2 linked regions of the Thiorhodovibrio frisius genome follow. The protein of the gene in region 1 binds, or shares a complex with, the protein of each later gene. Links are inferred from orthologs where the notes say so. Each region holds a gene or a part of one and is shown on either strand. Other genes may lie near its edges.

The links.
Region 2: the proteins of Thiofri_RS23070 (region 1) and Thiofri_RS24000 are in contact, whole or in part, in a cryo-EM structure (PDB 8I8X), measured with the Escherichia coli proteins. The link is inferred for Thiorhodovibrio frisius from one-to-one orthologs.

Annotation. Positions count from the first base shown.
Region 1 is NZ_CP121471.1:5,056,810-5,071,349, reverse strand. Bases 11,062-13,802 are described here. They hold Thiofri_RS23070 (MlaC/ttg2D family ABC transporter substrate-binding protein), read right to left. Parts: upstream 12,866-13,802; coding sequence 12,257-12,865; downstream 11,062-12,256. Other genes in these bases: mlaE (lipid asymmetry maintenance ABC transporter permease subunit MlaE), read right to left, coding at 13,401-13,802; mlaD (outer membrane lipid asymmetry maintenance protein MlaD), read right to left, coding at 12,927-13,397; Thiofri_RS23075 (STAS domain-containing protein), read right to left, coding at 11,892-12,242; murA (UDP-N-acetylglucosamine 1-carboxyvinyltransferase), read right to left, coding at 11,062-11,785. Also shown: Thiofri_RS23125 (chemotaxis protein CheW), read left to right, coding at 1-591; Thiofri_RS23120 (DUF2868 domain-containing protein), read left to right, coding at 701-2,860; Thiofri_RS23115 (GTPase/DUF3482 domain-containing protein), read left to right, coding at 2,860-4,302; Thiofri_RS23110 (DsrE family protein), read right to left, coding at 4,362-4,541; Thiofri_RS23105 (PilT/PilU family type 4a pilus ATPase), read left to right, coding at 4,675-5,946; Thiofri_RS23100 (PilT/PilU family type 4a pilus ATPase), read left to right, coding at 6,050-7,105; hisC (histidinol-phosphate transaminase), read right to left, coding at 7,161-8,264; hisD (histidinol dehydrogenase), read right to left, coding at 8,355-9,659; hisG (ATP phosphoribosyltransferase), read right to left, coding at 9,814-10,497; more of murA, read right to left, coding at 10,502-11,061; more of mlaE, read right to left, coding at 13,803-14,204; Thiofri_RS23055 (ATP-binding cassette domain-containing protein), read right to left, coding at 14,201-14,540. UniProt on the Escherichia coli protein: Involved in a phospholipid transport pathway that maintains lipid asymmetry in the outer membrane by retrograde trafficking of phospholipids from the outer membrane to the inner membrane.
Region 2 is NZ_CP121471.1:5,279,311-5,294,006, reverse strand. What follows is about bases 3,720-6,616. They hold Thiofri_RS24000 (MlaA family lipoprotein), read left to right. Parts: upstream 3,720-4,732; coding sequence 4,733-5,500; downstream 5,501-6,616. Other genes in these bases: Thiofri_RS23990 (V0D/AC39 family V-type ATPase subunit), read left to right, coding at 5,984-6,616; Thiofri_RS23995 (hypothetical protein), read left to right, coding at 5,620-5,937; Thiofri_RS24005 (DUF302 domain-containing protein), read left to right, coding at 3,903-4,481; hypB (hydrogenase nickel incorporation protein HypB), read left to right, coding at 3,720-3,910. Also shown: Thiofri_RS24035 (glucoamylase family protein), read left to right, coding at 1-409; Thiofri_RS24030 (Crp/Fnr family transcriptional regulator), read left to right, coding at 513-1,262; Thiofri_RS24025 (hypothetical protein), read left to right, coding at 1,370-1,624; Thiofri_RS24020 (YgaP family membrane protein), read right to left, coding at 1,617-1,835; Thiofri_RS24015 (DUF1523 family protein), read right to left, coding at 1,947-2,360; more of hypB, read left to right, coding at 3,011-3,719; more of Thiofri_RS23990, read left to right, coding at 6,617-7,051; Thiofri_RS23985 (V-type ATP synthase subunit I), read left to right, coding at 7,257-9,137; Thiofri_RS23980 (ATP synthase subunit C), read left to right, coding at 9,240-9,686; Thiofri_RS23975 (V-type ATP synthase subunit F), read left to right, coding at 9,753-10,094; Thiofri_RS23970 (V-type ATP synthase subunit E), read left to right, coding at 10,159-10,800; Thiofri_RS23965 (V-type ATP synthase subunit A), read left to right, coding at 10,805-12,619; Thiofri_RS23960 (V-type ATP synthase subunit B), read left to right, coding at 12,616-13,995; Thiofri_RS23955 (V-type ATP synthase subunit D), read left to right, coding at 14,026-14,646. UniProt on the Escherichia coli protein: Involved in a phospholipid transport pathway that maintains lipid asymmetry in the outer membrane by retrograde trafficking of phospholipids from the outer membrane to the inner membrane.

The sequences.
Region 1 (14,540 bases):
GGGCGTCGCGCCAGTGACCGCGCCCGCAGCGAACAGCCTATCTACCCGCTGCCCTCAGGTAACGAACTCACGACTGATATCTCCACCTTCCTGATCGGCGGTCGGCTGTTTGGCATCGAGTCCTGCGATGTCATCTGCTCCATCAACGACCAGCAGGTCACCCCACTGGTGTGCGCCAATCCGGGCTTCATCGGCGTGTTTTCTTTTGGCGGACAGACTGTCGGTGTCATTTCCATCCGCGAGCTGCTGGGCCTGAGTGACCACAGCTATCATTCAGAGAGCGACGGCATCCTGCTGGTGAAGGTCAAACCCCGTGCCGGAGTGAAGGAAGAGGAGGGCATTCTTGGCATCGTCATCGACCGCATCATGGATAGCCCCGAGATTCCCAACCGCAGTATCTCCCGCTACGGCTCGGAGCTGGCCGGTAAGTCCGTGCTGACAAAGGCCGTGGTGCGCCCCGACAGCGGCAACGAGCGCGCGACCATGCTCTCCATTCTGGATGTTGAGGGGCTCGAGGAACGCGTGGTCCGCACGCGCGCCAATGGTGGCGCCTCGGAGGTGGCGCTGCTCGGCCGCGACCCGGCGCACTAGCCGCCCTCATCCGCGACACCGCGAGCGGGGGTCAAATCGGCGCCCTTTGTTCAGCGCGAAATTGTTATCCTTAGCGGGTAACCCCCTTAGTGCTGACTGCGGACAACCCATGAGTTTTTCTCGCAATGCCGAACTGGTGGTCGAACCGCCTGCGGGTGACGAGGCCGCCCGACCACGCTGGGAGATTCCCGACCTGTTCGACTTCGACTACTATGTCGAGGCCGACGAGCACAGCAAGAGCGACACTCTGGCCGGACGCCAGTCGCTCGCCAAGCGGGATCGGGCGCTCTACCTGGACCACATCAAACCGCGCATCCAACGCCCGGAGCATACTCCGGCGCATCGCCGCCAGGCGCTGCGCCTGTGGCTAGCCGAGCGCCGCCGCGCTGAAGACCCGTCTCTGCGTGCTCTGCTTCCGGGTGCCTCCTTTGCGCGCGGCCAGCGCCTGGTCACTGTGCTGCTAATGGTGCTGGGCCTGATCACCGGCGGCACCATCGCCTCGGCCCTGTTGCAGTACGAAGGCGACCATGCGGTGAATGTGTCCTGGTACGTTTTCGTGCTGGTCATCCTGCAACTTGGCCTGGCCGGCTTTACCCTCGGCGGCTGGCTAATGCGGCGCAGCAAGTCCATGCAGCAGGCGCTGCGTGATGTGTCGCTGCTTGCACAGCTCATCCGGCCACTGTTCGCGCGCGTTGCCCATTGGGTGCAGCGCCATCGCTTGGGACAGATGCCGCCCGAGGTGCGCGACCGCGCCCAGGCGCGCCAGGGTTTGCTGCAAGCGCATTTCTCGCTTTACGGCCCGGCCTCCTACCTGCCTATGCTGGTGCCGGTGCAGGCCTTTGGCATCGCCTTTAATATCGGCGCCATTGTCACCACTGTGCTGCTGCTGTGGTTCACCGATCTGGCTTTCGGCTGGGGCTCGGCGCTCAATGTCGACCCGGCGGTCACCTATCACTTAACCCGCGTGGTCGCTCTGCCCTGGAGCTGGCTTTTTGGCGAGGGCGTCGGCTACCCGACCCTGGCCGAGGTGGCCGGCACCCGCATTCATCTGAAAGACCCGCTGTTCCTGTCAAATGCCGAGCATTTGCGCGCCTGGCGCTGGTTTCTGGTGTGCGCCGTGATGACCTATGGGCTGATGCCGCGCCTGCTGCTGTTGGGGCTTTCCGCTTTTATTCAGAGGCACGCGCTCGACCGTCTGCCCTTCACCCATCAGCGTACCCAGGCGCTCTATACCCGCCTGGTCACGCCCGATCTGGACACCGGTCTTGGTCAGACCGGCAGTGGTCCAGAAATGCCCATCCCCGGGCCGCTGAAGCCGGTCACCACGGCGCGCGCGGCGCCGCGCGGCGCGGAAACGTCCGCTGCTGCCCCGGCGCAAGCGGAGCCTGCGGAGCAGCCCAGCCAGTCGGAGCGGACCGCGACCGCAGCGCCTGCCAATCCGCCGCTGCTCGCTGAGAGAACCGCGCACAAGACCACCGCCGATCCAGCCACCGGTAGCCCGACTGCCGAGCCGACAGCCGCTCGCGAGCAGGCGCCAAGCCCGCAAAGAGCGCCACAGCAAGAGCCGAGCAACCTGGAGAAAGCGCCAGCTCAGCCGACACCCAAGTCTGAGCCGACGCAATCCCCGACACCGGCTCTTAGGCCCAAATCAGAGCCCAAATCAGAGCCCAAATCAGAGCCTAAACCGGAACCAACACCAGAGCCGACTCCGCCACCCGTTGCCAGCCCGCTGGCAAAGGCGGCAGCCCAAACCCGCATCGCCCCCGATGCCTGTGTGCTGTTGCTGCACGTTGATGTCGCCGATGTGCTGGAAGACGCCGATCATCCTCGCTTACAGCAGCGTCTGCGCCAGGCCTGCGGCTGGCGCGTGGGGGCCTCGGCCACCTTTGGCGGCGGCACCGCCATGGCGGATCAGGCCATCGCGCTGATCGAAGACTGCCAGTGGGAAGCCCCGCCACCGCGCGTCGCCCTGCTTGATGACGGTTCTCAGCCGCCCATCACCGAGCGGCTGCGTTTCCTGCGTCGGGTGCGGGCGGCGGTTGGAGATCAAGCCCAGATTGTCGTCAGCCTGATTGGCGACCCGGAAGGCGATGATCCACTGCCACCTGTTACCCCCTTTGACTTCGGCGACTGGGAGCGCAAGATCGAGCAACTCGCCGACCCCTATCTGCGTCTGACCATGCTCACCCCCGCGCCTGACAACACGGATAAATCCGCCACCACGGAGGCCGCTGACAGTGCTGCGGCCACACCCAGGGAGGACCACTGATGGCACGGGAAGATATCCCCACCCTGGCGATCATGGGGCATCCCAATGCCGGTAAATCCTCGGTGGTTGCTACTCTGACCGAGAACGACCGCATCAAGATCGACAAACGCGCCGGCACCACGACCTCCTCCGACCACTATCCGGTGGTGGTTGATGGCAAGCCCGTGATCGCTTTTATCGACACCCCAGGATTTCAGAACCCAAGCGATATTCTTGAGTGGTTCCAGACGCATGAGCAGGATGGCGACCTGGCGCGTGCCTTTGTCGCTGCCTTTCGCCATGATCCCATGTATAGCCACGATGTCGCCCTGCTCGAGCCCGTGGCCGAGGGTGCTGGCATTATTCTGGTGGTCGATGGCTCCAAGCGCATCAAGGAGAAAGATCGCACCGAGATGGAACTGCTGCGCCTGAGCGCGCGCCCGCGCATGGCGATTCTGAACAACCTGAGCAACAATCAGAAATTCATGGCGTCCTGGCAGGATGCACTGGCCAAGTCGTTTAACTCAGTGCGCGAGTTCAACGCCCACCGCGCCACCTATGCCGAGCGGATCAAACTGCTCAATGCGCTCAAGAGCATCGACCAGCGCTGGGAGCCGCAGCTTGAGGACACCATCGAGGCATTTAGTCACGACTGGGAGCGTCGTATCGATGCCAGCGTGACATCCATTATCGGCCTCCTGAAAGAGGCGCTTACCTACCGGGTGAATCGGGTAGTGCGCGTCAGTGAACTCCAGTCAGAGGCGGATCGCCAGGACATCCAGGCCCGGCTGCAACAGGCGTTTCAGGACGGGCTGCGCAAGCTCGAGGCCGACACCCAGGCCGAGGTGCGGGCGCATTTTCGCCACAACGTCTGGAACCTGCCGCCCGACTCCCTGCTGCAGAAAGACCTCTTCTCGGACGAAGTCGGCAAGGCGCTGGGTCTGAATCGGCTGCAGATGGCGCTCGCTGGCGCCGCCGCTGGTGCCACCACCGGCGTTGGCATTGACCTGTCGCTCGCCGGCGGCAGCCTGGGCGCCGGGTTGCTGATTGGCGCCACTGCAGGCAGCTTGTTAGGGGCGCTCAGCGGCGCGGCACTGGCGAAAGTCGACATTCAGCGCACCTTGGGAGTAGAGCGCTTCTCCCTCGGTCCCGTCAGTAGTCAGCGCTTTCCCTTCATCCTGCTTGACCGCATCCTGCTGTACTGCGCGCGCGCCATGAATTGGTCACACGGGCGCAAGGCTGCCGATGACAGTGCCCACAACCGAGTTCCCGAGCGAGCACTGAAGAAAAAACGCGGCTTCACCGAAGAACTCACTTCCGATCAACTCAAAACCCTGTCAAAGTTCTTTGCTGACACCCGCAAGGGCAAAGACAGCAAGTTCGAGGATGATAGCCGCCAGATTCTCGCCGAACTGCTTCGTGGGCTGTCCTCAAGCGAGATCGACAGCCGCGCGGAGCTCTGAGGCGATTCCGCCGCCAGCGCACCCAGGGCGATGCCGATGTCATCACGAACGTTTTGGTATTAGTAGCCGCTGTCAACAATCGCCTGGCCGCAGACATAGAGCTTTACTCCAGCATCCTTTAGCTTGCCGAGTAATTCGACATTCGGATTCACGCTGCCAAAGCGCGCCTTGTAGGCTTGATCCTTCAGCACCGCGCGACATGCCAACCAACTGGTTTCTGGCAGCAGCTTCAATTTCACGCCAAAAAAGCGTCATCCCAATGATGCGAAAAATGGCGATTGGGTTTAATGTTGAGGACTCGCGCCAGATCGCTCTGGAGTCTCGCCCAGGCGACTGGCTAGATCATGGCATCTCAAGCGACAGGAGCATTTTATGGATCGTCAGCAAGCCGCCAAGTTCATGCTCGACTGTCTGCGCATGATGATGGCCCGCAAGGGCTCCGACCTCTTCGTCAGCGCTGACTTTCCGCCCGCCTGCAAAATCGATGGCAAACTCACGCCGCTGAGTGAAAAACCCCTGAGCGCTGAGCAGACTGGCGTGTTGGTGCGTTCCATCATGAACGACTACCAGCTTAAGGAATACGACGCCAACAAGGAATGCAACTTCGCCATCAGCCCGCCTGGCATCGGGCGTTTCCGCGTCAATGCTTTCGTGCAACAGGGGCGCTCCGGCGTTGTGCTGCGCACTATCCCGACCGAAATTCCCGAGATCGACGCACTTGGCCTGCCACCGGTGCTCAAGGATCTGGTGCTCACCAAGCGCGGCATGATTCTGCTGGTAGGCGGCACCGGCTCGGGCAAATCCACCAGCCTGGCCGCGATGCTCGGCTACCGCAACGAGAAGACCCATGGCCATATCATCACCATCGAGGACCCGGTGGAGTTCGTGCATCAGCACCGAAACTGCCTGATCACCCAGCGTGAGGTGGGCGTGGATACCGACTCCTGGGACAACGCTCTGGTTAATACTCTGCGTCAGGCGCCCAATGTGATTCTGATCGGCGAGATTCGCCAGCGCGAGACCATGGAGCATGCAATCAACTTCTCCGAGACCGGCCATTTGTGCCTGTCTACACTGCATGCCAACAACGCCAACCAGGCACTGGACCGCATCATCAATTTGTTTCCTGAGGAACGCCGCTCACAGTTGCTGATGGATCTGTCGCTCAATCTAAAAGCCGTCATTTCCCAGCGTCTGCTGCCGCGCATTGGCGGAGGAAGGGTGGCGGCGATTGAGGTCATGATCAACAGCCCGCTGATTCAGGATCTGATCTTCAAAGGCAAGGTGCATGAAATCAAAGCCATCATGAAGCGCTCGCGCGAGCTTGGCATGCAGACCTTCGACATGGCCTTGTTTGATCTCTACGAGGCCGGACTGATCACGCTCGAAGACGGTCTGCGCAATGCTGATTCCATGAACGAGCTGCGCCTGAAAATCAAGCTTGAAAGTGCCGATGCCACCGAGGGCGATGCCTTTGGCGACACTGATGGTCTCAGGCTGGTCGGCGAGGACGAGGAAGACCTGCCCCCCGGCGAACTGGGCAATAAACCGGCGGCGGACGATGCATCTGAGAGCGCGTTCGACCTTGACAGCTTCGACCTGGCCGAGGCCTCGCTCGATTTGGAATCGGAGTTCAAGCAATAATAGGCGCTGCTCGACGGTCGCACATTGCAAGGGCTGACGCGCATAGCCTCGGCCGCCCCGGAGAATTAATCTGCTGTTTTTGCGGTAACCAACCGGACCACTTATGGATATCACCCCTTACCTGAAATTGATGGTGCAAAAGCGCGCATCGGATTTGTTCTTTACTGCCGGCACCCAAGTCAAGATCAAAATCGACGGCGTCATCCAGTCAATCGGCGATACCGTTTTTGAGCCTGGAATGTGCACTGCGGCCATTCACTCAGTGCTGACAAAAGAGCAGATTGATTTCTTCGAGAATCACCGTGAAATCGATTTTGGCATTGGCTTGTCTGGGCATGGGCGCTTCCGCATTAACGCCTTTCACCAGCGGGGCACCCCCGCCATGGTTATTCGCTTCCTGACCAGCAAGATACCCACCATTGATGAGCTTGGACTACCGGAGATTCTCAAGCGACTAGTGATGCATAGACGCGGCATCATCCTGATGGTGGGCGCTACCGGATCAGGTAAATCGACCACCCTTGCGGCCATGATTGATCACAGGAATAGCACGAAACCCGGGCATATTCTGACCATTGAGGATCCCATTGAGTATATTCACGCGCACAAGCAATCCATCATTAACCAGCGCGAATTGGGTATCGACACCAAGGACTATGCCACTGCGCTAAAAAGCTCCTTGCGCGAAGCACCGGATGTGATTCTGATCGGCGAGATCCGCACCCGCGAGACCATGGAAGCGGCCATTGAACTCTCAGGTACTGGCCATCTGGCCATCTCTACCCTGCATGCGAACAATGCCTATCAGACCATGGAACGCATCATTAATATGTTCCCGATGGAAATGCACAAAACGCTGTTCATGGATTTGTCTCTAAACTTGCGTGCCATCATCTCCCAGCGCCTGGTGCGCACTGTGGAGGGCAAGCGGGTCGCGGCCATCGAGATTTTGATGAATACCCCGCACATCAGCGATTTGATCCGCGAGGGGCGCGTGGATGAAATGCGTCAGGCGATGGCAGAAAGCAAAGAAGAAGGCATGGTGACCTTCGACGAGGCGTTGCTCAAGCTCTACCGCGATGGACGTATTTCGCTGGATGAATGCCTCGGCAATGCCGATTCGGCGGCGAATCTGGAGGCGCGGATTAACTTTGGTTAGGCGGTGTTCTGCCGAGGGCAGGGGGCAAGGACGCGGACAACTGAATTAAGTCGGCTTAGAGTACCGCCGTTAGCGCGGCCAGAAATGCCTGGTTTTCGTCCGCAGAGCCCACGGTGACGCGCAGGCAGTCGCGTAGTTGTGGATGGGCGCCGTCAAGGTTCTTGATAAGTACGCCTTGGCTTTTGAGCCCCTCAAATACCCGTCCGGCTGAGCCCACCGGCATCCGCAGCAGGAGAAAATTGGCCTCGCTTGGATACACCTGCAAGGCATTCATTGCCATTAAAGCCGCAGCCAGGCGCTCGCGCTCGGTTCGGATCATCTGGGTCTGAGCATCGAAGACCTCGGCATGGCGCAGCGCAAAAACCGCGCTGGTCTGGGTCAGCACATTGATGTTGTACGGCAACCGGGTTTTGTCGATTTCGCCGATCCATTCCGCTGGGCCGGCCAGATAGCCGAGGCGCAGCCCGGCAAGGCCCATTTTGGACACCGTGCGCAGCACCAACAGATTGGGCCAGTCGCCTAGGCGCGACAGAAAGCTGTGATCGGTGAAGGGCGCGTAGGCCTCGTCGACCACGACCAGCCCCGGGCTGGCCTCGATAATGCGCGCGATGCTGTCGGCCTCGAACAGATTGCCGGTGGGGTTGTTGGGGTAGGCGAGAAAGGTCAGGATCGGCCGGTGTTTTTCGATGGCGGCCAGTGCGGCATCCAGATCGAGTGCAAAATCCTCGGCGCGCAGGGGTACGCCGACATAGTCAAGTCCGGCGAAGGTCGCGATCATGCGATACATGACGAAGCCGGGATCAAACGACAGCAGCTTGCGTCCAGGCTCGGTGAGGGCCAGCGCCAGCATCTGGATGAGTTCGTCGGAGCCATTGCCGAGCACCAGCCCCATGTCGGCGGGTATGCCCATGGTGGCGCGCAGCGTGGTCTGTAGCAAGCTCGCCCGAGGATCGGGATAGCGATTCAGTGCCTGCTCTCCCAGCGCGGCCAGCCAGGGTTGGCGTAGCTTGTCCGGCATGGCAAAGGGGTTTTCCATCGCGTCGAGCTTGATCAGGCCGGTGGCGTCCGGCACATGATAGGCGCGTAGCGCGCGGATGGCTGGACGTACCAGCGCATCCACAGTCGGCGTCATGGATTTATGGGCCGGGCTGCCAGTCATGGAGCTTCCTGTGATTGAATTGCCGCTGATTGCGCTGCCAGTCATTGAACTGTCAGTGATTGGATGATCAGTCATCGCCAGGTGTTTCCGTCAGGGAGCATTGCCGCGCAGCTCGGCCGAGCGTGCGTGCGCCGTCAGCCCCTCGCCGCGCGCCAGGTCGCTGGCGGTGCCGGCCAGTCTGGCGGCGCCGGTCGGCGAGGCCATAATCAGGCTGGAGCGTTTCTGGAAGTCATAGACGCCCAGCGGCGATGAAAAGCGCGCGGTGCGCGAGGTCGGCAGTACATGGTTTGGTCCGGCGCAATAGTCGCCGAGGGCTTCGGCGGTGTGGCGGCCCATGAAAATTGCTCCGGCGTGGCGAACCTTTTCGGCCAGTGCCATCGGGTCTGCAACCGAGAGTTCGAGATGTTCAGGCGCGATACGGTTGGCAACCATCACCGCATCGTCCTGGTCGCGCGCCAGAATGAGCGCCCCGCGCGTGGTCAGTGCCGTGGTAATGATCTCCCGGCGTTCCATGGTTGGCAGTAACCGCTCAATGCTGGCCAACACCCGTTCGAGATAGGCCGCATCCCAGCTCACCAGAATGGATTGGGCGTCTTCATCGTGTTCTGCCTGCGAGAAGAGATCCATGGCGATCCAGTCGGGATCGGTCTGGCTATCGCACAGAATCAGGATTTCGGAGGGGCCTGCAACCATGTCGATGCCAACCTGCCCGAACACCGCGCGCTTGGCGGTGGCGACATAGATGTTGCCGGGGCCAACCACCTTGTCGACTGCCGGCACCGTCTCGGTGCCATAGGCCAGCGCGGCGATTGCCTGGGCGCCACCCAGGGCAAAGACCCGATCGACTCCGGCAATGGCGGCTGCGGCTAGTACGAGTTCGTTCAACTCCCCGCGCGGAGTGGGCACGACCATGATGAGCTCACCAACGCCCGCGACCTTGGCCGGTATTGCGTTCATCAGTACCGAGGACGGATAGGCCGCCTTGCCGCCCGGCACATAGAGGCCCACCCGGTCGAGCGGGGTGATCTTTTGCCCCAGCAGGGTGCCATCGGTATCTTTGAAGTCCCAGCTTTGCAGACGCTGATGTTCGGCATAAGTGCGGATGCGCGAGGCGGCCAGATCAAGGGCCTCACGCTGAGCGGCGGGGATTGCGGTGAGCGCTTGGCGCAAACGCTCCAGCGGCAATTCCAGTGCGGCGCCATTGGCGGGTTGCCAGCCGTCGAAGCGGGCGGTGTAGTCGCATAGCGCGACATCGCCCTGGGAGCGCACCTGTTGGATGATCTCGTCGACGCGCTGTTGCACGGCCGTGTCCGAGACCGAATCCCAGGCCAGCAGGGCATCAAGGCGGGCGTTGAAGTCCGAATCCGTGGTGGACAGGCGTTGGATGTTGAGCATTGTATTTTTTGCGGGTGGCCAGCGGTGGCCAGCAGTGGTTAGCAGAATCTTTGCGGCCTTTGTGACGAAGATTGAGTTTGTTGCCGGGTTTTATCGAGGCGATTTGTACTCGGCCCGAAACAGAAAACGCATAGGCTTTAGCGAGAATTCGCCTCTACGAATCAGCCTCAACAGCGGTGCGGATGTCGTTGATGAGTTGCATGACCCACTCGTGTTTCATCTTCCAGGATGCCTTGTTGACGATCAGGCGCGAACTGATGTCGCAGATGTGTTCGAGTGGTACGAGACCATTGGCTTTGAGCGTGTTGCCGCTTTCGACCAGATCAACAATGAGGTCAGACAGACCGACTAGAGGCGCGAGTTCCATGGAGCCGTAGAGCTTGATGATCTCAACCTGCTTGCCCTGGGTGGCGAAATAGCGCTCGGCGCAGCGGACATATTTGGTGGCGATGCGCAGTCGTCCCGGTCGCTGACGCACTGCTTCGGGCATGCCGGCGACCATCATGCGACAGCGTGCGATGCGCAAGTCGAGCGGTTCGTACAGGCCATCACCGCCATGTTCAAGCAGCACGTCCTTGCCGGCGATTCCGATATCGGCCGCGCCATATTGCACATAGGTGGGCACGTCGCTGGCGCGAATGATCACCAGCTTGACCTCGGGCCTGTTGGTGTCGAGGATCAGCTTGCGACTGGTCTCGGGGTCTTCTTGCGGCTGCACGCCAGCGGCGGCTAGCAGCGGCAGGGATTGCTCGAAGATGCGCCCTTTGGAGAGCGCGATGGTCAGTTGTTGGTTCAACCCTGGCTGACTCCCGGATGCTGGACGGCTGGTCGCTATCATCCCGTCAGGCCGCAGCGGCTGTCTCAAGCTTGGCGGACACCCGCCGCACCGTTGCACCCAGGGAGGATAATTTCTCTTCGATATTATCGTAGCCGCGGTCGATATGGTAAATCCGGTCGATCAGGGTTTCGCCCTCGGCGACCAGCGCGGCCAGGACCAGACTCGCCGATGCGCGCAGATCGGTGGCCATGACCGGGGCTGCTGTCAGGTGCTCCACCCCACGACAAATGGCCAGATTGCCTTCAAGACGGATATCCGCCCCCATGCGCTGCATCTCGAGCACATGCATGAAGCGGTTCTCAAACACGGTTTCTGTGATTGTTCCAGTGCCCTCGGCGATGGCGTTGAGTGCACAGAACTGCGCCTGCATGTCGGTTGGAAAAGCCGGGTAGGGCGCGGTATGGACATCGACAGCACGGGGGCGTCGGCCACGCATGTCGAGGTCGATCCAGTCCTCGCCCGTGTCAATTTTGGCGCCCGCCTCTTGCAGCTTGGCCAGCACCGCATCAAGCAGATCGGCGCGGGTGGCGCGCACCCGCACATGCCCGCGGGTCATGGCAGCGGCGACCAGATAGGTACCGGTTTCGATCCGATCAGGCAGTACCGAGTAGTCAGTGCCACTGAGATGTTCGACACCCTCGATAACCAGGGTGCCCGTGCCCGCGCCGCTGATACGCGCGCCCATATTATTGAGAAAATTAGCAAGATCAAGCACTTCTGGTTCGCGCGCGGCATTCTCGAGTACGGTTTGACCTTGCGCCAAGGCCGCTGCCATCATCAAGTTTTCGGTGCCTGTCACTGTGACCTGATCCATGATGAAACGCGCCCCACGCAGCCGTCCGGCGCGCGCCCGCACATAGCCGTTGCGGACTTCAATCTCGGCGCCCATGGCGCGCAGCCCGTCGATATGCAGATTGACCGGTCGCGAGCCGATGGCGCAGCCACCAGGCAATGACACCTCGGCCTCGCCAAAGCGCGCGAGCAGCGGCCCCAGCACCAGAATGGACGCCCGCATGGTTTTGACCAAATCATAGGGCGCGGCGTAAACACTCACCTTGCTAGCGTCTGCGTGAATGCGCATGCGGTCATCCACGGTTAGTCGCACACCCATGCGCCCGAGCAACTCCATGGTGGTGGTGATGTCGCGCAGATGCGGCACATTCGATAACACACAGGGCGTCTCGGCCAACAGGGTGGCCGCCAGGATCGGCAGGGCAGCATTTTTGGCCCCGGCTGCGCGTACCTCGCCTTGGAGAACCGGGCCCCCGGTAATTAGCAGTTTATCCATCTTGTCGTGGTCGGTCGTCGTTCGCCCTAGGTTGGGATTCTGGAGGATGGGTCTGGCGTTGGAATCCCGCTTTGTTACTTGGGCTCTGGTAGTTGGTGATCTGAATTCAGGCTCCGGCGGGGCCGGTCTCGCCCGGCGATTTCGGGAACTCGAGCAGTTCGGCGAGGTTGGAAAATTTGGCGATGCGCACCATGGACTCAGGCCAGTTGATGATCCGCAGCTGGGATCCGCGCGAATTGGCGCGCGCGAGCCAGTCGAGCATCAGCGCCACAGCGGCGCTGCGGGCCTGAGTGACGCCTGCCAGATCGAGTTCCAGTAGCGCCGGTTCCGGTGTTGCTTGATCGCGCCGTCGCGGGAACAGTCGCCTGGACTCGCGCGCGAGATTGGCCACTGTGTGCAGGTTTAGCTCACCTTCGAGCCGAAAACGCCCATCGCCGAGTTCGAGCAGTTGCGCCACAATCCGCTCCCGGCTCAGGTTGCGGTGCGGCTTTTGGCGCGCAATTCCTTAATCAGGCCGTCGATGCCATCGCGACCGATAATGGAGCGGAACTGGCCACGATAGTTGGAAATCAGGCTGACATTTTCGATTACTACGTCGTAGACCTTCCAGGTTCCACGCTTGTTGTGCAGCCGGTAGTCGACCGGAATGGCAGCCGCACCAGGTGCGCGCACCTGGGTCGGGACTATGACCGTGCCCTCGCGCGTGCCGGGCTTGGCGGTCTGGTAGACGATCTCCTGACCTGAGTATTTCAGCAAGGCTGTTGCATAGGTACGCACCAGGACCTCACGAAAGGCATCGACCAGGGCTTGGCGCTGCGCCGGCGTCGCCTTTCGCCAGTCGCTCCCGACGGCCGATTGGGTAATGAGCTCGAAGTCAAAATGCGGTGCCAGATTGCGCCCGACCAGTTCGTAGATCAGCTGCGGCCGGCGATCAATCTCCGCCCGCCTTGCCTCGAGCGTTGAGAGCATTGACTCCGCAGTGTTGCGCACCAGATCGGACGGTGATTGCGCCGCCAAGGAGGCCGCAGACACTGCCGTCATCAAGAGCACGCCCAAGGCGAAAAACTGTCTTCGTTTCATGTCAAGTCTCCGTGAATCAAAACCCTGACCACCCGGCCCCTTGTTTCTCGTCTCTCGCCCGTCAATCCACACCTTCTTCGGCTTTGCTGAGCAGGAAGCGCCCGATCATCTGCTCGAGCACCAGGGCGGATTGCGTGTGTTCTAGCTTGTCGCCATCGGCCAAGGCGTCCATGCTTCCGCCCGGGTCCAGTCCGATGTACTTCTCGCCCAGCAGGCCAGCGGTGAAAATATTGGCGAAGGTGTCGGTGGGAATCTCGTTGAATTGCTCCTCGATCAGCATGGTCACCACGGCTTGAAAGCGCTGCTGGTCGTAGACGATGGATTCGACCCGCCCGACACGCACGCCGGACATGCTCACGGGTGCGCGCACCTTAAGGCTGCCGACGTTGTCGAAGTAGGCAATGATGCGATAACCGTCGCCACCAGTCAGTTGGCTCAGGTTGCTGACGTGCATCGCCAAAAAGAACAGCGCCACCAGGCCGGCAACCATGAAGGCGCCGACCGCGATCTCGAGCATACGCGTTTTGACCATCATTTAGTCTCCGAACATCAGGGCCGTGAGAACGAAATCCAGCGCCAGTACCGCCAGGGCAGCGTTGACAACGGTACGAGTGGTGGAGCGGCTGATTCCGGTTGCCGTTGGGCTCGCGTCATAGCCCTCGAAGAGCGCGATCCAGGTCACGACAAAACCGAAGACCAGGCTTTTGATGACGCCGTTGAGCACGTCCCCCTCGAAGTCGATCTTTGCCTGCATCTGACTCCAGAAGGCACCGGAATCGACGCCGAGAAGGCCAACGCCAACAAAGTAGCCTCCCAGTACCCCGACCGCACTAAACAGGGCGGCAAGCAGCGGCATGGACAGAAAACCGCCAAGCAGCCGCGGGCTCAGCACCCGCTTGACCGGATCGACGGCCATCATCTCAAGCCCCGAGAGCTGCTCGGTGGTTTTCATCAGTCCGATTTCGGCAGTCAGGGCCGAGCCTGCGCGCCCCGCGACCAGCAGGGCTGTGACCACGGGACCAAGCTCGCGTACCAGGGAGGCAGCCACCATGACCCCAAGGCTTTCCGCTGCGCCGAATTGCGAGAGCACATAATAACCCTGTAGCCCGAGCACCATGCCGACAAATAGCCCGGAGACCACCACAATCAGCACCGAGAGCACGCCAATTGCAAAAAGTTGCACGAGCAAAAGTTGCGGGCGCGGCAACAGAGACGGCATCCCGGCCAGCATGCCGAGCAGCAAAAGATGGGCGCGCCCGAAGCGCGCGACCCTGTCGAGCACAGCCCGCCCCACGGCGGCGAGCGCGTTCAAGGGGGCGTTCAGAGGACCGTCGGTCATCGCCGGGGCGCCTCCAGAAAGGCATCAACCGCATCGGCGGCGGGGTAATGGAAGTGCACAGGTCCGTCCGGCAACCCGTCGACGAACTGCCGCACCCAGGATGAGGACTCACGCGCGATGTCCTCCGGAGTGCCTTGACTGATCAGACGCCCATTGGCAATGAGATAAGCGTAATCGGCGATGCTCAGCGTCTCGCGCACATCGTGTGATACCACCAGACTGGTCATGGCGCTGGCATCGTTGAGTTGGCGGATCAGGCTGACCAGCACTCCCATAGAGATCGGGTCCTGCCCGGTGAAGGGCTCGTCGTACATGATCATCATGGGGTCGAGTGCG
Region 2 (14,696 bases), 230 kb from region 1 along the record:
TCCCAAGACCCCACGGCAACGCATCGCCGGACGCCGACAGTCATTCTACGGTTATGCGGCGCGCGGCGTGCCCTACGGCCTCGACGACGGCACCCTCTCCGGCCCCTCGGTGCTGGCCTCCCTGGTCTTTGCCCCCGAGATCGCGCTGCCAGCCATCCGGCGGATGCTCGCGCGCGGGTCCGCCACCGATGACCGCGCCGCACGCGCCAGCGGCTACAACGACACCGTGCACGATGGCTGGATCTCCGAAGGTACCTTCGGGCTCGACCAGGGCCTGATCGTGCTGATGATCGAGAACTTCCGCTCCGGCCTGCTGTGGCGACTGCTGCGCGGCTCCAAGCCGATCCGCACGGGCCTGCACCGCGCCGGCTTCCGTGGTGGTTGGCTGGCCGAGGGCGGGCAGCCATGACCCCCAGCGGAGCGAATCAGTCTTGACAGCTTGCTGACGTCAGCCGTCAAATTCACGCAGTCCGATCCTGGACCGTCAATCATGGAGGTGTCGCATGCCTGACATGCCCAGCATGCCCAACCTACCGCCCCCAAGCCCGCGCCAAAACCATCTGCTCGCCGCCCTGCCCGAGGATGAGTACGCGATCCTGAGTCAGGAACTGGAGCTGGTTCCCTTGCCGCTCGGGATGGCCATCTACGAGTCCGGGGAGGTTTTGAACCATGTCTATTTTCCCACCACCGCCATCGTCTCCTTGCTGTACGTCATGGAGGATGGCGCATCGGCCGAAATTGCTGTGGTCGGCAACGAGGGCATCGTCGGCATCGCGTTGTTCATGGGCGGTGCCACCGTGCCGAATCGGGCCGTGGTGCAGAGCGCAGGCCACGCCTATCGCCTGAAGGAGCGTGTGCTCAAGCATGAATTCGACCGCTTCGGCGGTCGCCGCCAAGGAAGCTTGCAGCCGCTGCTGCTGCGCTACACCATGGCCTTGCTGGCCCAGATGGCACAGACCGCTGTCTGCAATCGTAACCATACGGTGGACCAACAACTCTGCCGCTGGCTGCTCCTCAGCCTGGATCGGCTGCCCTCCAACGAGTTGCACATGACCCAGGAGTTGATCGCCAACATGCTCGGGGTGCGGCGAGAGGGGGTGACCGAGGCCGCCGGGCGGTTGCAGAAGGCCGGGCTGATCGACTACAGCCGTGGCCGAATCACTGTGGTGGATCGACCGGGCCTGGAAGAACGCGTGTGCGAATGCTATGAGGTGGTCAGAAAGGAGTTCGATCGACTGCTTCCGGAAGAGCCCCGAAAATAGCTCGCGCAAGCAAGCCTTTCCTATCTCTCGCCTTTCCTTTCTCTCTTTGGTAGCGGTCGCTGACCGGCTGCGCGACCACTTGCATCCGCACTCCCATCAGGGCGCTTATGTGCGGCAGCGCACCGATAACCATCGCCATGACGCCTATAAAGCTGATCACAAGGTTTCAGTTGGGCGCTGCTGATGCGCGTTTTGACCATGCAATGTATGAGCCTGTGATCAAAGTGTCGCCTGGAAAAGGCTTCAAACTGAGCAACTGCGAGACGAAGGTGAAGTCCTTCTACAAGTCGAAGAAGCATTATCACAAACGGCTCGATAAGGGCATTGAGGCCCGGTCGGTTGGTGGTCCGGTCGCTATTTGACCAAGGGGACCTCAGTCTTTTCGGTACTGAAACCGAACAGCGCGTAGGCCGGGCAGAACCGGAACCAGGCGGTGGCGAGCAGTACCGCGCCGATCAGTCCGACAATCCAGTGAGTGCCGAAGAAGACGCCGACGATCAACATAACGCCGAGTACTGCGCGGACCAGGCGATCAATAGTGCCAATATTATGCTTAGTGAAATCAAGATTCATGATCAGTGCTCCAGTGGTTGAGGATCGGTCTTGGGCCTCCATGCCCTTTGTTCCCGAAAATAAGACGGGCACGCAAAAAGGCTGAGAGCCGCAAGGGCGCAAAGGCCCGCTTCACTCACCTTGAATCGCCGCTGGCCCCTCTTTGGATGGCGCATCAATACAGCGCTTTGGTGCGTCGATCGAGATGACATTCGGGAACATATCCAAAAACGCGATGCGCATACCGTAACCATGCAGCGTCACGGGTTCTTGCGGGCAGTCTTGTGTGATACGGCTCGCGAGCGCCTGAAGATCTGCGGAATCGAACTTAAAGTACGGAGGCATGAACCCGGCGTCCTCGTTGCGGAAAATCTGCGTGTCAGCGGTGCCTGTGCGGACGGTCTCGATGCGATACTGGATATTGCGACCATCGCCGGTCACGCCCGAGATCTGAACGTTCCAGGTATCCGCACCCCAGAACAGCCAGAGAACGGCGATCACGATGGCGATGACAACACCGAAGATGATAGTGAATTTCTTTTTCATGAGGTCGTTACTCCATATCGGTCAGAGGTTTGGATTGGGCCGCAGCCACCGTCACTCATGCCTCCAGCAGACGTTCCAGCACCACCCGAAAAGCCTCCGCGCTGCGGTCGCGAAAGGCTTGCGCCGAGCCCCAGAGATACAGCCGGAAACGCCGGTAGAGCGTCTCGCCCCAGTCGCCTGGCGATCATGCGTGTCGCCTGGTCAGCGCAGCCAAGTGAGCATCGTTGAATTTCCTTCCATCGAGAGTTTGATCGAAGTGTCCGGGGGCTGTCGGTTCGGTAGCGCACAAAGAATGCTTTTGTCTATGTGTGCTACCGAACCGACGGCCAGCCGCCTTGCGCATAAATAGACAAGGCTTGGCCAACAGGAGACACTCAGCCTCGGTAGGGGCCCCATGAACCACACGGACAATCTCGATGGCATTGTGCTTCATGCACCCTCGGTTTCCGTGGCATGCGCTGCAACAAGCTGCCGCCGTGCCTCGGCCTTAATCGCCGCCAAAGTGGCGTGCAGCGTACCTCTGTCCTGACCGGGCACCGCTGGCTGATGGCACCCGCCCGGTCCAAGGGGGTTGTCGACGCCAGTGGATCAGGCTAGGCTTTGAGCTACTTTCGCACGGCCAACCACCTAATTCAGGGAGAATCCAACCCATGTGCGATACCTGCGGTTGTAATGTAACGCCCGGCAATGCGCATCTGGTGACCGGAAATGGTCCTTATGCACACACGGCGGATGGCCAGGCGAGCGTCGAGGTACTGAGCAATCTGCTCGGCGAGAACAATCATCAGGCGGGGCATAACCGTCAGCACTTCGCCGCCCATGGCGTGCTGGCTATCAATTTGATGTCCTCGCCCGGTGCCGGCAAAACCAGCCTGCTCGAAGCCACCATTGACGCGCTCGGCGATGAGGTGCGCATCGCCGTGATTGAGGGCGATCTGGAAACCGAAAACGACGCGGAACGCATCCGCGCCCACGGCGTGCCGGCGGTGCAGATCGCCACCGGCAGCGCATGCCATCTTGATGCGCATCTGGTGCATGATGCGCTGCATGAACTCGACCTCGAGCAGATTGATCTGCTGTTCATTGAGAACGTCGGCAACCTGGTCTGCCCGGCCAGCTTCGATCTTGGTCAGCATCGCCATGTCGCCCTGCTGTCGGTGCCCGAGGGTGACGACAAGCCGGCAAAATATCCGGTGATGTTCCGCACTGCCGAGTTGGTGCTACTGACCAAGACTGATCTGCTGCCGGTGCTGACGGACTTCTCGCCCGAGCGGGCCGAGCGCTATTTGCGCCAACTCGCCAGCGAGGTGCCCTTCCTGCACACGGCGGCGCGCGGCGAGGGGGTCGGTATCGGCGCTTGGCTTGACTGGCTGCGCGCGGAGTTGGTTCAGACTAAGGCCCGGGCGACAGAGGAGCCCGGCCTCCACCCGGATCACCACCACCACCATCATCATCATCATCACCCGCATCACCCGCATCACTCGCATCACCCGGGGCAGATGCATCAAGGGGCCCATCACCATTCACATGGGCACTCGCACCATGGCTGAGGCAGCCTTGATGCCGCTCAGACCCTGGGTTTCGCGCCTGACAGGGCCAGGCGCAAAGCAACAGCAGCCTTTGTCACGCGCCCGGCTGTTCTTGCTCGCCCTGTTGCTGATGACGCTCAGCGCGGGAGCATTCGCGGCGGATGATGCGCAACCGGGCCAGGCCGGGCAGAATGCGGCGGCGGTTTACGTCAGCGACAGCGCCTTTGCCGATGTGATGGACGGCCTGCGCCTAGCGATCGAAGAACGCGGGTTTATCATCAACAAGGTGATGCACATGAACGAGATGCTTGAGCGCACTGGCGCCGATCTCGGCATGGATGAGGCGCTGTTTGGCGAGGCACAATCGGTTGAGTTCTGTAGCTCGGCGCTGTCGCGGCGGATGATGGCCGAAGATCCCTCGCGCATCGTCAACTGCCCTTTTATTATCGCTGTTTACACCCTGCCGGATGAGCCGGGAAAAACCCTGGTTGCACATCGGCGTTTTAGCGCCGGAGAGGTTGCGAGCAGCGCTGTGATGCAAGAAGTCGCCAGCACGCTTGAGAGCATCGCCGAGCAGGCGGTGAGTTGGTAGCAGGCGCGCGCCTTTCTCTGAGCTCCGCCGGGACAGCTTTTCGTAATCCCGACACCGGTCGCGGCTGTGCTAACATAATCTTATCGGCACAAAAACATGGTGTCTGTGACGTCATTGCGAATATCACCATTTCCGTGAAGCCATGAGGACAGGCGCGCCGGCAAGCAGGCCGCTGCGGTGCATTCCAGTCGGCAAAACCAGCTGCGGCGACGCTGTCGCCGGGATGATTGAGAAACCGGGAGAAACAGGGCATGAAGGCAAGCGAATACCGACTTATTGTGACCAAACCAGGCGCGCTGTTTGCCGCTTGTCTTATGGTCATATTCGCCGCCGGCTGTGCCTCGGTTCCTCCAGAATATCGCGATCCGCGCGACCCCTGGCAGCCCTACAACAGGGCCATGTTCAAGTTCAACACCGACTTTGACAACGCCTTTATCAAACCTACCGCCGAGGCGTATCAGGCAATCACACCCGAGCCGGTCAATCGCAGCGTGACCAACTTTTTTGGCAATGTCGCCGACCTAACCTCGGCTGTGAACAATCTGCTCCAGTTCAAGCTTTCGCGCACCGGCAGCGATATCAGCCGGGTGCTGGTCAATACCACAGTGGGCGTGCTTGGCCTGTTTGATGTCGCCACTAACGTGGGCATCCCCAGCTACAAAGAAGACTTTGGCCAGACGCTCGGCTACTGGGGCTTTGCCAACGGACCCTACTTCATCATGCCCATCATCGGCCCCAGCACGGTTCGCGATACTTTTGGCTTTGCCGGCGATGTGGTCATCGACCCCTGCTTTAGCGTCAACAGAGATGAAATTTACTGGGGCTTCATCGGTTTGCGGGTCATCGACAAGCGTGCAGGCCTGTTGACAGCGGGGGAAATCTTCGAAGAGGCCGCGATCGACCGTTACAGCTTCGTCCGCGACGCTTATCTGCAAAAGCGTGACAATGACGTCCATGATGGCGACCCGGCCGACGATGCCATTGACGACAACGTCTGGGATCTCGGCGTTGTTGAGTGACAGGGCGCACTCAGGCTCATAGCCCCGGCCACCTCGGAGCATGAATCTGCTGTTTCACGATAAAGCCTGCCAAGGCTTGCGCAAACTAGCACCCCGTAACCGGTGAGAACGAGAACGCAATGGATGACACCCTAAAACGCCTGCTCGACGCCGAGGTGCGTGCCGAGAAAATCGCCCAGGAGGCCGAGCAAGGGCAGGAACGCGTGATCCAGCAGGCGATGCAGGACGCGCGCGTTGCCGAGGAGCGCTTCCGTGCATCTATCCCGGAACTCCACCTCAGCCAGATCGACAAAGCCGATGAGCGCGCCGGACAGACGGTGGCTGAACTGCGCCGCCGCTACGACGAGCGCCACATCCAACTGCGCGACATGGCCGAGCAGCGCGAGGACCAGGCGCTGGATGCGGCCTTTGCGCTGCTGATCGACACGCGCCTATGAACCTCTCACCACCGAACCTCTCCCCACTCGCACTGCCGCCGCCTGCATGAGCGCCGCCGCGCACGCCTATCTCAACACCCGGGTCTCGGTAATGAGCACCCGGCTGTTAGACCCCGAGCGGGCTAAGGCCCTGCTTGAGCTCGGCCTGCCGGAACTGGCCGAGCAACTGGAGTTGCAGTCGGTGATTGAGGATCAACTCTCGGCCCATGCCAAGGTGCGCGCGGTTGAGCAGGCGCTCATTGCGACCTTGCTCGCTGATGTCGCCGTGCTGATTCGCCCGATGAACCCGGCTGAACGCGCACTGCTGCTGAGCTGGGCGCGCCGTTATGCGCTCTTTAATCTCAAGACCCTGATCCGCGGCAAGCTCTACGATCTCGACCCGACAACCATCCGCAACGACCTCTACGACCTGCCGCCCGGCCTGCGTCTGGCGCGCGATGAACTCTTCCGCACCGAGAATGTCCTGGAGTTGCTGCGGGTGCTCGAGCGCGGGCCTTTCAGCCTGCTCGCCCGCCAGGCACGCGAGGTCTATGAACAAAAGCGCGAGCCCTTCGCGCTCGAGGCCGCCATCGACCAGCAGTACTACAGCGACCTGGTGCGCCAGACCATGCGCTTTCAGGGCGACAGCCTGCAACCCCTGCGCCGACTGATGGGTGCGCTGCTTGATCGCATCGACGTAATGTGGATGCTGCGCTTCCGCTTTGCCTATGGCTTCTCGCCGAGTGAGACCTTCTATCAGCTGGTGCCCTCGCCGCGTCTGCTGCATCGCGAGCGCCTGCTTGATCTGGTCAACCGCGAGACACTGCGCCAACTGCTCGATGCCCTGCCCGAGCCACTGGCTGCGCGCATGGCCGATGCCGAAGATGTGCTGGAAGTCCAGCGCCGAGCCGCCGCCCATCAGGCCGAGGAGACCCGCCGCATCCTCACCCAAAGCGCCTCAGGCGTGGCCCGGGCACTGGCTTATTTGATGCTGCGCGAAATGGATCTGATGTTACTCTTCGCACTCTTGCAGGGTGGGCTGCTGGGGCTGCCGCCGGATGTGATCAAAAGCGCCGTCGACCCCCATGCCTTTGGGGCTGCCAATGGCGGCGGCGCACTGGCCGCAGCGGCCTGAGACCGGAGACTTCCATGGCCCGGCTATTCCCCATCAGAACCCGCGCGGACAACCCAAGATGCGCCTGAATTTCCCAGCGACCAACTCCGCCGCCAACTCCGCTACCAAGCTGAGCCTGCGTCTGCGCGAAGAGCTATCCCGGCTGTGGCAGCTCATCCGCGGGGAGGTCGAAGACGACACCCGCCCACGCTTGCTGCCGCTGCCGATGCAGCATGTGCGCCTGATGCTGATGACCGAGGATCTGCCACGCGCCTCCCTGGCACTGGCCGAGACCGGACAGTTCCATCCCGATACCCGCCCGCCGGAAGAACCGGCGCTGTCCAATCTCCCCGGCCACGACTACCGCGAGACCTTTGTCCAGGCACGCTCGCGCCTGGATAAGATCGTCCGCATTGCCGAGCTTGAGGACAGCCCGATCCTGGGGCAAGCGCAAGTCATCGACCATCAAGTGCTGGACGCGCTCAACCAAAAACTCGGCACCCTGTGGGAAGACGCCTCCCATCTGGAAGAAGACTTTCGTGGCCTCGATGAGGAAGAGCGGGTACTGCGCGAGCAAGAGGCGGCGCTTGAGAACTTTGCCAATCTCAAGGTCGACCTGGGCGTGCTCAAGCGCAAAACGCGCTTTCTTGATTTCTACATCGGCCTGGTACCGCGCGAGAATGTCAGCCGACTCGAAGGCGCGGTGGCCCTGGCCGGGCATCTGCTGCTCAACTATTTGCAGCGCGACAATCACGCCCATGTGGTCATCATCGGCCCGTGCGGCGAGCGCGAGAATCAACTGGCCTCGGTACTGAGTTCCGCCGGCTTTCAGGCGCTGCCAATTCCCGACGGCATCACCGACAAAACCACCGAAGAACTCGAGGCCGATTTTCGCGCCCGCCATCAGGCGCTCGAAGCGCGCCGTGCCGCGCTCGAGCAACAACTGACCGACTGGCGCGACAAACACCGCGAACAACTGCTCGACGCGCGCCGGGTGCTGCTACTGGCGGAGCCGCTGGTGACCCTGGACCCCTCTATTCATGGAGTGAAAAGCCTGGCGGTACTGTGCGGCTGGGTGCCAACGCGCGCTATCGACCGACTGCGCAAAAGCCTGAACGCGCATCTGCAACTCCCCTTCGCGCTCGAAACCCGCCGCCCCACCGCTGCCGAGCGCCCGCTGGTGCCGACCGTGCCGACGCACAACCAGGTGCTCGCGCCCTTCTCGACCCTGGTCAAGCAGTATGGCATCCCGCAGTACGGGGAGATTGACCCCACGCCGCTCTTTGCCGTCACCTTCCTGCTCATGTTCGGCATGATGTTCGGCGACGTTGGCCATGGTGCCGTGATCGCGCTGGCCGCTTATCTGGCGCGCAACAAGCTCAAGAGCTTCGCCGCTTTTGGCATCGCCGCTGGTGTTTCTTCCATGCTGTTCGGCTTCGTCTTCGGCAGCATTTTCGGCGTCGAGCACTGGCTGCCGGCGCTGTGGATGCCACCGCTGGAAGACCCTATCACCATGCTCAAGGTGGCACTCGTCTGGGGCATTGTTTTTATCATCGCCGCCTGTTCGCTTGGCATCTACAACCGAATCGCTGTCGGCAACATTCAGGGAGCGCTACTCGCCCCGCATGGCCTGGTCAATCTGCTGTTTTATTTTGGCTTTCTCGCCGGTGGCTGGAATCTTGCCAGCAGCGGCGGCTTTGGCCTCTGGCCGGGGCTGATCGTGCTGGGCTCGCTGGCGACCCTGGCGGTGCATCAATGGCGACATCTGTCCGGGCCGGTCGGGGAGAAAATCCTGGTGGTTTTCATCGAGACCCTGGACACTGTGATCGTCTATCTGTCGAACACCCTGTCGTTTTTGCGCGTTTCCGCCTTCAGCCTGAACCATGCCGCGCTCGCCATCGCCATTTTCACGCTCGCCGACATGCTCGGCGCCTTTGGTACCATAGTGACCCTGATCCTCGGCAACCTCTTCATCCTGGTGCTGGAAGGCGGTATTGTGATGATCCAGGTGATGCGTTTGCAGTATTACGAAGGCTTTTCGCGCTATTTTTCTGGCGATGGCCATGAATTTGCACCCTTGCGCTTGCGTTTTGGGGAGAGCCCTTAGGGCGAATTTTTTCGCTGGGTCGGTTTGGTTGAATTTGTTGTTGCATTCTTTCTTGGCTGATTTAGTCACTCTCTTTATTCACTCTTAAACGGAGTCGCCCACATGTACTGGCTTGTTGTTCTGATGTCCCTGGCCATCTTCTCGCTGGTGGCGAGCGGCCTCTATCTGGAGTTTCGCCCGGCACAGGCGGTGCGCACCCGTGCCTGGTTCAAGCCTGTGCTCAGCACCCAGTTGCTCGGTTTCTTTGGCGCCCTGATTGGCATTCTGGTCCTGGGCGTGGGTGATGTCATGGCCGAGGCCGGCGAAGCCGCGACCCAGGCGGTCGAGATTTCCACCGGCATGGGCCTCGCCATTCTTGGCGTCGGCATCCCTACCGGACTCTCCACCATCGGGGCTGGCATCGCTGTTGGCCCGATCGGCGCTGCCTCCTTGGCCGCCGTGATGGAGCGTCCCGAGGCGCTTGGTCGCAGCCTGATCTTCCTCGGCCTGGCCGAGGGTATCGCCATCTACGGTCTGGTCATGAGTATCCTGCTGCTCAATCGCATCTGATAGCCGCCAAATAACCGGCGGACAATCGACCATGTCATTGATACCTTTGCGGTTCGGACACCTCTCATGAGCGAGACAGCCGCGCTCGGCGATCCGACGCTCATGCTTTTCCTTGGCGACCAGGCATTGGCAGACGGCTTTCGGCTAATCGGCTTCGAGACCCATCCCGATCCCTCGCCGGAAGAAGTTGACAAGCGCCTGCGCGAATTAGTGCGCGAGCGCGCTCGTGCCTTCGTGATTGTCGACGATGACCTGATGCAAGCCGACATCCCGGCTTTGCAGCAGGTGCGTCGCGAGGGCGGGCGCATCGTGGTGATCGCGGTGCCCAAGCTGCAGGCCGATCCGCAACTGCACAGCGATGTCGCCGCGCGCCTCAGCGCCATGTTCGGCGGTTCGCAGTTCCGTTAGGCCCAGGCCCCGAAAGCTCGACCAACCTCGACTCAATTGACCACTGCCCCAAACAGGCTCCACCGTGAACCAAGCACAAGATCTGGAACAGGCCATACTCGCGCGCGCTGAGCGCCTGGCGCAGGAATACCGTGATCGCGGCCAACGCTCGCGCGATGCCATTCTGCGCGAGGCAGCTGAAAAGCTGCGCCTGCGTGAGGAGCGCGAGGACAGCATCGCCAAGTCTCTTGGCGAGCGCACCTTCCGCCAGCAGGTGCAGGCGCAGGAACTCAAAATGCAGAGCGACCTCGACCAAACGCGCTGGAATCTGGTGCGCAACGTCGAGGCGCGACTGACCGAGCGCATGTTCACCCACGCCGATGATGAATCGGCCTATCTCGACACCCTGGCGGGCTTCATCAGCGCCGCTGCGCGCGAGATCGAGCACCAGGAGATGGTCGTGCAGGCCAACGCGCGCGACCTCAAACGTCTGAAGGCGCACTGGGAGCGCATCGCCAGCTCGGCACCTGCCGGCGCTCAGCTGAGCCTTGCCAGCGACCCCATCGACACCCTGGCCGGGGTGCTGGTCATCAGCGCGGATCGGCGTATCCGAGTCGATAACACCTTCGAGGGTCGCCTCGCTCGCCTCGGTACCCGCGTCCAGCAGACCATTCTCGAACGCCTGCTGCCGAGCGGCTTCGATACCGGCAACATCTTCGGTGGCTGAAACCATGACAGAGACTCAACGCAGTGGCCGGGTGCGCGAAATCAACGGCCCTATCGTCACCATCGACCTGCCGGGCGCGCGCAGCGGCGAGCAGATCAAAATCGGCGAACTGGGGCTGATCGGCGAGGTCATCTCCCTGAGCGGCGAGCAGGCCGTGGTGCAAACTTACGAAAGCACCGACGGCGTGCGCCCCGGCGAGCCTGCCATCGGCCTTGGCTGGCCACTGTCGGCTGAGCTCGGCCCCGGGCTGCTTGGCGGCATTTTCGACGGCGTGCAGCGACCACTTGAGAAGATCGCCATGGAGTCCGGCGACTATATTCGCCGTGGCCTGGCGCTGCCGGCGCTGGATCGCGCGAAGCTTTGGGAGTTCGAGCCCAACAAAAAACTGGAGCTGGGGACGCGCATTGGTCCCGGTACCGTGCTTGGCACCGTTCAGGAAACCGCAACCATCCTCCACAAGATTCTGGTGCCACCGGGCATCCGCGGCGAGCTGATCGAGCTGGCCCCGGCTGGCGGCTATGACATCGAATCCACCGTCGCCCAGGTGCGCATACCCGGGCAGGGGCCTAATCAGCCCGGGCGCAGCCATCGCCTGAGCCTCTATCACCGCTGGCCAGTGCGCCGCCCGCGTCCTTACAGCAAACGCGACGATGGCATCTCCCCGCTGATCACCGGCCAACGCGTCATCGACAGCTTCTTTCCGCAGCTTAAAGGTGGCAAGGGCGCGGTTCCCGGGCCCTTCGGTGCCGGCAAGACGGTGGTACAGCAGCAGGTGGCACGCTGGTCGAATGCCGACATCGTGGTTTATGTCGGCTGCGGCGAGCGCGGGAACGAGCTGGTCGATGTGCTCGAAACCTTCCCCCAGCTTGAGGACCCCTACACCGGGCGCAAGCTGATGGAAAAGACCCTGCTGGTCGCCAACACCTCCAATATGCCGGTGGTGGCGCGCGAGGCGTCCATCTACATCGGCCTGACCATGGCCGAGTACTATCGCGACATGGGCTATGACGTGGTCATGCTGGCGGACTCCACCAGCCGCTGGGCCGAGGCGCTGCGCGAAGTGTCCGGGCGCCTGGGGCAGATGCCGGTTGAGGAAGGCTATCCGGCCTATCTGGCCTCGCGCCTGGCCGCAGTGTATGAGCGCGCCGGACGAGTCGAGACCTATGACGCCGGCTCCGGCTCGGTCACGCTGATCGGTGCCGTCTCGCCGCCGGGTGGCGACTTCTCCGAGCCGGTCACCAGCCATACCAAGGACATCATCGAAACTTTCTGGGCCTTGTCCAAAGAGCTGGCCGACGCGCGCCATTATCCGAGCATCGACTGGGTCACCAGCTTCTCCGCCCATGTGCATACCGCCGCCGAGTGGTGGCACAAAGAAGTCGATCCCGCCTGGGAACAGCGCCGCGCGCAAGCTTTGGGGTTATTGGCCCGCGATGCCGAACTCTCGCGCATCGTCAACCTGGTCGGCCCCGAGGCATTGTCCGACACCCAGCGCTGGGAGCTCGAGGGTGCCTCCCTGGTGAAGGAAGGCGTCCTGCAACAGAGTGCGCTCGATGAGATCGATACCTTCTGCTCACCACAAAAGCAATTTGCCCTGCTTGATCTGGTACTGTCGATTTATGACAAGGGCGCCGACTTGATCGCGCTCGGCGTTCCGGTCAGTGAGTTGCAGAACATGCCACAACTGGCCAAGGTGCGCCGCTGCAAATCCATGTACAACAGCGACCAGGTCGATAGCATTCGCGCCCTTGGGCGTGAGGCCGAGCAGGCGTTTGAAGCCATCCGACTGGAATACGCCAAACAGGCGGAACACTCATGAGTATCAAGGAATACCGCACTGCCAGCCAAGCGAGCGGCGGCCTGATTGTTGTGCGCGACACCCCCGGGATTGCCTTTGGTGATCGCGTGCGCATCACCGACGAGCGCGGCGAGACGCGCGACGGCCAGGTGATTCGCGCGGCGGATGACGAGGTTTTGATTCTGGTGTTCGAGGGCACCGATGATCTGGACCTGTCCGGCATCTGGGTGCGCTTTCTCGACCAGCCGGTGGAAATCGCCCTGTCGCCGGAGCTGCTCGGGCGTGAATTTAACGGCCTGGGCGAACCGCGCGACGGGCGCCCGCCGGTGCTGTCGAACCTGCGCCGCGCAGTGGGCGGCTCAGCCATCAACCCGGCGGCGCGCACCTATCCGCGCGAATTTATCCAGACCGGCGTCTCCACCATCGACGGACTGAACTCGCTGGTGCGGGGCCAGAAGCTGCCGATCTTCTCCGGCTCTGGCCTGCCGCACAACCGGCTCGCGGCCCAGATCGTGCGCCAGGCCAAGCTGAAGGATCAGGACTCCAGCTTCTCAATCGTCTTTGCGGCCATGGGCGTGTCCTACGCCGATGCCAAGTTCTTCCGCGACGAATTCGCCAGCTCAGGCGTGCTGCGCAATGTGGTGATGTTCGTCAACCTCGCCGATGATCCGCCGGTTGAGCGCCTGACCCTGCCGCGCACCGCGCTGACGGCGGCTGAGTATCTGGCCTACGAACTCGACCGCCATGTGCTGGTGGTGATGACCGACATGACCTACTACGCCGAGGCGCTGCGCGAGGTGGCCACCGCCAAGGGCGACGTACCGGCACGTAAAGGCTATCCGGGGTATTTGTATTCCGACCTCGCCGAGATCTACGAGCGTTGCGGGCGCATTCACAACCGCCATGGCTCCATCACCATGGTGCCGGTGGTGTCCATGCCCTCGGATGACATCACCCACCCGATCCCCGACCTGACCGGCTACATCACCGAAGGCCAGATCGTGCTCTCGCGCGAGCTGCACAACCAGGGCGTCTACCCGCCGGTGCATATCTCGCCGAGCCTGTCGCGCCTGATGAAGGACGGCATCGGCAAGGATGACACCCGCGAGGATCACCCCCATGTCGCCGCCCAGCTCTATGCGCTCTATGCCCGGGCGCTGGAGACGCGCAACCTGGCTTCTATCATTGGCGCCGATGAGCTGTCCGAGCGCGACCGGCGCTATTTGAAATTTGCCGATGATTTCGACAAGCAATTCGTCGGTCAGGGTGAATCCGAAGACCGCTCGATCGAGGCCACGCTCAACCTGGCCTGGGAGCTGATGAGCAAATTCCCGCGCGACATGCTCACGCGGATGTCCGAGACCGAGGTCGCCAAGTACTACCAGGGCTCGGCCTGAAGCTTGGTAGTTAAGCTTGGTTGCTAATTAATGGCTCAACAAATCCTCAGGGTTCCGCCGACCAAAAATACGCTGCTGTCGCTCAAGAAGCAGACGAAATTTCTGGAAGATGGCCATGATCTGCTCGAGCGCAAGCGCGAGCTGCTGACCCGCTTGGTCTACGAGCGCATCGGCGAGTATCGCCAATTGCGGGAACAGGCCGAGGCCAAGCTCAAGGAGGCCTATCGTTCGCTCGGTATCACCCACCTGCGCATGGGCAACCGCGCCATGCATCAGGCTGCGCTTGGTGCGAGCCCTGCACTGAATGTCAACATCCTGCCGCGCCGCAGCCTAGGGGTGGAATATCCATCGGTACAAGCCTCGCCATTGCCGCTGAAACCGGCCGGGCTGTTGGGCACGGATGCCAGCTTCGACGCCACCTGTCGCCAGCTTGCCGAGGCCGCTGCCGTACTGGCCAATCTGGCCGAGGTGGAAATTGCCCTTCACCGCCTGATGGAGGAGCAGCGCAAGGCACAGAAGCGGGTCAATGCACTCAAATACAACATCATCCCGCTCTATCGGCGAACACTGCACTTCATTCAGTCAACACTCGAAGAAGAAGAGCGCAACACGCTATTTCAGGTAAAGATTCTGCGAGAACGAGCAGGCTGAGCGCGGTGCCCACCGTGGACGCCCCTCGACCAAAACAAAAAACCAGTTTG